DNA from 3 places in the Enterococcus sp. LJL51 genome. Region 2 is predicted to be linked to each of the others. Evidence: predicted binding sites of a transcription regulator. Region 2 holds the regulator's gene; each other region holds the start of a gene.
What was found. The regulator CtsR, encoded in region 2, represses protease genes until heat stress. The targets are predictions, from matches to a motif close to TTGGTCAAAAAAGGTCAAANA.
Positions count from the first base shown of each region.

Region 1: clpP (ATP-dependent Clp endopeptidase proteolytic subunit ClpP) is a predicted target of CtsR. The motif match lies at 1,245-1,265, and genes of this name have one in related genera.
Region 3: ACYSNQ_RS00695 (ATP-dependent Clp protease proteolytic subunit) is a predicted target of CtsR. The motif match lies at 1,390-1,410, and genes of this name have one in related genera.

Region 1 is NZ_JBTXLW010000022.1:29,312-31,580, forward strand. Features, by position in the region: gene ACYSNQ_RS16140 (hypothetical protein) at 41-580, opposite strand; gene ACYSNQ_RS16145 (DUF3958 family protein) at 621-980, opposite strand; gene clpP (ATP-dependent Clp endopeptidase proteolytic subunit ClpP) at 1,348-1,941, shown strand; gene ACYSNQ_RS16155 (DsbA family protein) at 2,062-2,269, shown strand, end outside.
Region 2 is NZ_JBTXLW010000027.1:5,654-7,922, forward strand. Features, by position in the region: gene ACYSNQ_RS17155 (MBL fold metallo-hydrolase) at 1-313, opposite strand, end outside; gene ACYSNQ_RS17160 (MerR family transcriptional regulator) at 398-760, opposite strand; gene ACYSNQ_RS17165 (CtsR family transcriptional regulator) at 941-1,408, shown strand; gene ACYSNQ_RS17170 (ATP-dependent Clp protease ATP-binding subunit) at 1,412-2,269, shown strand, end outside.
Region 3 is NZ_JBTXLW010000001.1:154,103-156,371, forward strand. Features, by position in the region: gene ACYSNQ_RS00690 (hypothetical protein) at 1-336, opposite strand, end outside; gene ACYSNQ_RS00695 (ATP-dependent Clp protease proteolytic subunit) at 735-1,322, opposite strand; gene ACYSNQ_RS00700 (type 1 glutamine amidotransferase domain-containing protein) at 1,506-2,027, shown strand; gene vanT (membrane-bound serine racemase VanT) at 2,089-2,269, opposite strand, start outside.

The DNA of each region.
Region 1 (2,269 bases), on a different contig from region 2:
TTTTTCGTGTTCATTTAGCCGCAAATAATTCTTTTACTTTCTACAATATACCTTTTTTAGAGAGGTGGATGGCAATTTCTTCTCTCGTTGCTGGAAAAATAATGCCAGCTAGTCCCTCATACTCATTTCCATAACTGTCCATCAGATAGCCACACTGCTCACATTCTTCCAAAAAATGAATTTTCCCGTTCGGCTGCTTCGCAAGAACATAATACATAGTATATTGATTAATTTTTGGGCAGTCATTGCTTGTAGGAACCGCCGCCAGCTCCCATAACGTACTGCTGATGATCATCGCTAACCCGCCGATTTTATTATATTCACGTTGACTTACTATGTTTTTCTCTGTTTCCAAAGAGAGAGTTGTCTCTGGATTAACATAGACTGCCGGATCAAGCTCGATTAGCATATCCAAGCGCGAGTTTTGCAAAACCTCTTTTCTGAAATATCGATTATTTCTTTTGACAAAAGCCGCTAGTGCTGCGTAATAGGCTTGATGACTGCTCATTATGTTCTCATCAGAAAACAGTGCGTAGTACTGCTGCATAAAACGACTGTCTCGCTTCATGTAATTTTTCATCTGCTGCTCCTTATCCAATGAACCTGTCTACTCTAATCAACTACACCTTTTCTTCTATTAGAAGACGTTTCTTTTGATAATAAATTAAGTCTTCCTGATCCTGCAGCTCCTTAGTCTCTTTAAGAAGCTTTTCTTTTTCCTCCTCCAAATGAAAGAATACAGCTTTTTTCTTTTGCTGAACCTGCCATCGCAATTCCTCGGTCATTTGTTTTTCCTGATCGTTGCCGATAAACTGATCTAAACGGCTGACAAGATGATTCACCCGGTAGAACAGTTCACTATATTTATCCTCAAGCTTGTCCATTTTTCTCTGTGTTTCTATAGCTTCGTCTAATGCTTTTTCGACATTTCGCTCTTCCAGCAGCAGGCCATCCCATTGGTTAATCTTCTTTCTATCCATTTACACGCCCTGCAATTTTCTGGATAATGATTTGCCTTCTCTGCTTGGATACAAATCCAACCTCTTTATCACTCATTAACTTTCCTCCTAAATAGTCTCATAATAAAAATGACAAAATAACCAATTAAAAATTCTTTTCATTACATATAGTTTATCATAATCCTTGGAAATCAACTTATCAGATTTTTTCTCTTTATATAAAATAATTGATATAGCTTCTCCTATTTTTCTGTGTAAAAACAGGTGAATAATTTCAATGCAATTTAATTGACCTTTATTGACCATTAGAGTATACTTTTTTTAGGCATTCCAATCAGGGATATGTTAGAATGTTTTTATGAGCTTTTTATATAGGAGGACATAACTTATGAATTTAATACCAACAGTCATAGAACAATCATCTCGCGGCGAAAGAGCCTATGATATTTACTCACGCTTATTAAAAGACAGAATCATTATGTTGAGCGGACCAATCGACGACAATGTAGCTAACTCCGTTATCGCTCAGCTGTTGTTCCTTGATGCACAGGATTCTGAAAAAGATATTTATCTATACATCAACTCTCCGGGCGGCAGTGTTTCTGCTGGATTAGCAATCTTTGATACAATGAACTTTGTTAAAGCTGATGTACAGACAATCGTATTAGGGATGGCAGCTTCTATGGGCAGCTTCTTGCTGACAGCCGGTCAAAAAGGCAAACGCTTTGCGTTGCCGAATGCTGAAATCATGATTCACCAGCCATTAGGAGGAGCACAAGGTCAGGCAACTGAAATTGAAATTGCTGCTAAACACATTCTCGATACACGTGAACGCTTGAATAAAATCTTAGCTGAACGTACGGGGCAACCAATTGAAGTGATTGAGAAAGATACAGATCGCGATAACTTTATGACTGCACAGCAGGCAAAAGATTATGGGCTGATTGATGAAGTGATGGAAAACAGCAGTTCTCTGAATTAATAATCAGAATCTCAAAAGTCTGAAATCATTAGATTTCAGGCTTTTTTCTTTGAAATTAACTTACAAACAATAGTACACTAATAGTTGAAAGAAAATTAAAGGAAGAAAGGATTATTGATGATGGATATTTCTCAAATCGATGCCTCCAAAGTTACAGAAGAAAATGGTTTAATCATCGGCAGAGACTCGGCTCCAGTGAAAATGATTGAGTTTATGAATGTCCGCTGCCCTTATTGTAGACAGTGGTTTAATGAATATGACGATATGCTTACGACTTATGTGAACAATGGAAAACTGCAGCGGATTATCAAACTGTTCGATAAAGAAA
Region 2 (2,269 bases):
GGATATTTCTCACGCCTGTTTTACTATCTGAAAATTCTTGTGCACCAATGCAGACTTTTGCTTTTGGAAAATAATTTTTTATTTTATTGATATCTCCAGTATGATCGGCTTGTGCATGGGTCAGAATGATATACTTCAAAGGTTTGCCGGTATCCTCTACCGCTTTAATGATGGGTTCTGCCATCCCTTGTTTACTACAATCGATTAGTACACAGTAGTCTTTTTCTAAAATAATGTAGCAATTTATAGGAAATATCCGCGGCATCGTAATCAGCTGCAGTGATTCTTCAGTGGAATGATAAATTGTTTTCATATGTTTCCTCCTTGATTTCTTCAAATAATTTTTCAATAAAACTATCTAAAGAGTGATCAGTGCCGCTATTTTCCAAGTGCTGTTTCAACTGCTGAAAGTCATCCGTATAGGGGATTTTAACAGCTGTAGAATTGCCTGATAATGGCGCACGGCTCTCTCTAAATCGCTAATTTTTTTCTCTAGTAAAGTTTTACCCTGCTGGTTGCAGTCTTCAGAAAGCTCCTGGTCAAAGAGCAGCATGAAGGTGTTGATTTCCTTTAGAGAAAAGCGGGCATATTTCATTACAGCGATATATTTTAGCTTGAACAGCTCTTCTTTTGAATAGATGCGGTAATTGTTGTCGCTGCGTTTAGGTGTAATCAGTTTTTCTTTTTCATAATACCGGATAGTGTCTTTCGAAAGGTTTGTCAGTTTAGCAATCTCGTTGATTGTCCATTCAGTGGTCATGTTGTTTTCCTCCTGATTTCATCATAACATTAGAGTAAACTCCAAGGTCAATACTGAAAATGTGAATTATTTGTTGAAAATCCTTTGATTTTTCAATAAAGTATAAGCTTTCTTCTTTATTTACTTGTACAAAAACGATATAATTATGGTCAGTATTAGTCAAGGGAGAAGGATAATGTCATGAACAATAAGAACACTTCTGATCTGATTGAAGCCTATTTGAAAAAGATACTAGAAGATAGCAGTAAGATTGAGATTCGACGTGCCGAGATGGCCAATTTATTCAATTGTGTCCCTTCCCAGATAAATTATGTAATTAATACTCGTTTTACCATTCAGCGGGGATATTCTGTTGAAAGTAAACGAGGTGGAGGCGGCTATATCCGAATTGCCAAGGTTCAGCTATCTGACAGTACACAGCTGCTTAAGCAGATGGAGCAATTCATTGGTGATCAGCTATCAGAGAAAGACGCATTGGTTTTTGTGCAGAAATTATATGAAGAAGAAGTAGTGACGAAGAAGGAAGGCAATTTGATGCTTGCTGCTTTGGGAAAAAATGTGCTGGGAAAATTTGGCGCACAGGAAGATTTTTTACGTGCTCAGTTAATGTATGCTTTTTTGGAGCGTCTGAGCTATGAGGAGGAATAGTTTATGGATGAGTTATTTACAGATAGCGCTAAAGCCGTTTTGGCTATTGCACAGGAAGAGGCAAAATATTTCAAGCATCAGTCGGTTGGCTCAGAACACTTGCTGCTGGCATTAGTAATTGAGCCGAAAGGTATTGCCGGCAAAACACTGCGCCAGTTGAATGTAGACAAAAATGATATTCGCGAGGAAATTGAACACTTGATGGGGTACGGAATGGCAAAATCCTATCCAAAAGGGATTTATCTACCTTATTCACCTCGGGCGAAGCAAATTTTTGCTTACTCTGGAGAAGAAGCTAAACGCTTAGGTGCTCCGAATATTGGGACAGAGCATTTGCTGCTGGGGTTGTTGCGTGATGAAGATATATTAGCTTCACGAATTCTAGTAAATTTAGGTTTAAGCCTAATCAAGGTTCGGCAGCTGCTTATGAAAAAAATTGGTATTAATGACCCACAGATGGCGATGTCTGGCAACAAACGGAAAAATCAAAAGGGTGCTGCGCAAAAGGGCGGCGGTACACCTACACTAGATTCGCTTGCTAGAGATTTAACGAAATTGGCTCGAGAAAAGAACCTTGATCCAGTTGTTGGCCGTTCAGATGAAGTAAGAAGACTGATTCAGATTTTAAGTAGAAGAACTAAAAATAATCCTGTACTGGTTGGTGAACCAGGTGTAGGTAAAACAGCAATTGCTGAAGGTCTGGCACAGAAGATAGTTAATGGAGAGGTTCCTCAGGCTATGCAGGAAAAACGTCTGATGATGTTGGATATGGGTGCACTGGTAGCCGGGACTAAGTACCGTGGCGAGTTTGAAGATCGATTGAAAAAAGTCATCGACGAAATTTATCAAGACGGTCAGGTA
Region 3 (2,269 bases), on a different contig from region 2:
ATCCATCCCTTTTTCTGGATTCAAGGAGAGAACCATTTCATTGCATCCCGCAACATATTCTGTATAAGAACGTTCTAATTTTTTATGAACGCCAATTACTTTTACTGGTGGACGAAGACCTAGAATTAATTTTAGCAAGTCTTCATATTTCATCGTACCTTCTTTAAAGATTCCCTGAATCTCTGTAATCCGCTCTGGAGAAAGCTCTGCTGTCTTCTTATCGTCGATTGCCTGACGCAGCTCCTCGTAATAAACATTCATATTTTCGCCGATTTTTTCGGTCTCCTGCACAATATCGTTAATCTTTTGAATATAATAGCCTAAATTTGGTTTCACTTTTCTTCCTACTTTCTTTTATTATCAATTTATTTTACCGTTTTCCCTTCTTGCTGACAAGCCCAGAATAAAAACCTGTAGTTCCACAAAAATAACTATCGTTATTTTATATGGACTATTCTAGAATTTTTCAAATTTTTTTTGAAATTCTAAAGACTTATAAACATAAAAGAGCGAAACAAAACGGACACTCCGTTTATTTCGCTCTTTAAACCTGAATAAAAAACTAAATAGAAGTACTTATCAACACTAAACTGTGACAGAGCAGCTCTTTTTTATTTCTCGATGCTGCCTCTTCTGTCTCTACTCCTGTCTTTTTCTAAAAAATGTCTTTCCAGAATTAAACACCTCTAGCTTTACTCATTAGATGTCAGCCACTTGACACATCATTTGACTTATTAAATTTCGTCGCTGGATTTAATAATTTTAGATACCATGCCATATTCTTTGGCTTCTTCTGCAGACATCCAGAAATTGCGGTCTGTATCTTTAGCTACCTGTTCATAGGTTTGACCTGTTGCTTCAGCAATCATCCGGTTAACACGTTCTCTCATACGGACAATTTCCTTCGCTTCAATTTGAATCTCTGTTCCTTGACCTTGTACTCCGCCAGCCGGCTGATGAATCATAAACCGAGTATTCGGCAGGCAGTATCTATTCTTGGCATCTGCCGCAAGATAGATTGTGACACCGGCACTTGCCACCCAGCCAGTACCTACAACGATAACCTCTGGCTTAACAAACTGAATCATGTCGTGGATAGTGTCTCCAGATTCTACATGTCCTCCCGGACTGTTGACAAAAATCTTAATAGGCTCATCACCCATTGCTGCTAATAAAAGCAGCTGAGAAGAAACCTCTCTGGCTAAATCCTGTGTTACTTCACCATAAATCAGAATTGTCCGCTCTTCCCATAATTTCTTCATAATCATACTTTGATCATTTTTCGGTGTATTTTCTTTTTCTTCTTCTTCTAAACGATACATTTATACATACCTCCTGCTTTTCAGTAAGGAATGACTATCCATTCCGGTCACTCCTCTATTTTACCAAAAAGTCAGGATTGTTCAAACAAAGAAGTGTCTATCTTTTGAATACTTAAAAAAATCACGTTAGGATAAAGTTAAGCTGATTCATTCAGCCACAACAAACAAGAAAGAGGAGATTCGATGACAAACACAGGAAAAGTTGCAGTATTAGTTACAGATATGGTGGAAGACGTAGAATTGACCTCACCAAAAAAGGCCTTGGAAAGTGCCGGTTACACTTTGACGCTAATTGAAAAAGAAGCCGGCAAAACTATTACTGGAAAAAAGGGAGAGACCTTTGTCATTGATGCAGCGATTGATGATGTTTCTCCAGAGGAATTTTCTGCGTTGCTAATTCCTGGAGGCTTTTCACCTGACCAGCTGCGTGCAGATCAACGTTTTGTAGATTTCACTGCCTACTATTTGGAAAATGACTTGCCGTTATTTGCGATTTGCCATGGTCCCCAATTATTTATCCAGACTGGTTTAACTAGCGGACGTAAAATGACTGCCTATCTAACTGTACAGCCGGATATTCATTACGCTGGCGCTGAGGTTGAAGATCAGGCCGTTGTCATTGATAAGAAACTTGTAACTAGTCGGAATCCAGATGACCTGCCGGCTTTTAACGAAGCAATTGTTTCTGTACTAAAGGATAGCTAAAAGTTCAACCTGTTGAAACAACACTGAAACATAGGGTTACATTCCCTCTGTTTCAGTGTTTTCAATTTTCCAGCCGGCTGCCGATCCTGCTTAGAATCTCATTCGTAATCGTTTGACTTTTTTTAGCGGCTTCTTCACCATTCTCCAGCACCGTTATAACTACCCCTGGCTGAATAGCTGGTGCTTCGGTTAAATCCACCAGCAGCATGTCCATGCAAATCATACCGATTTGAGGCAGCTCC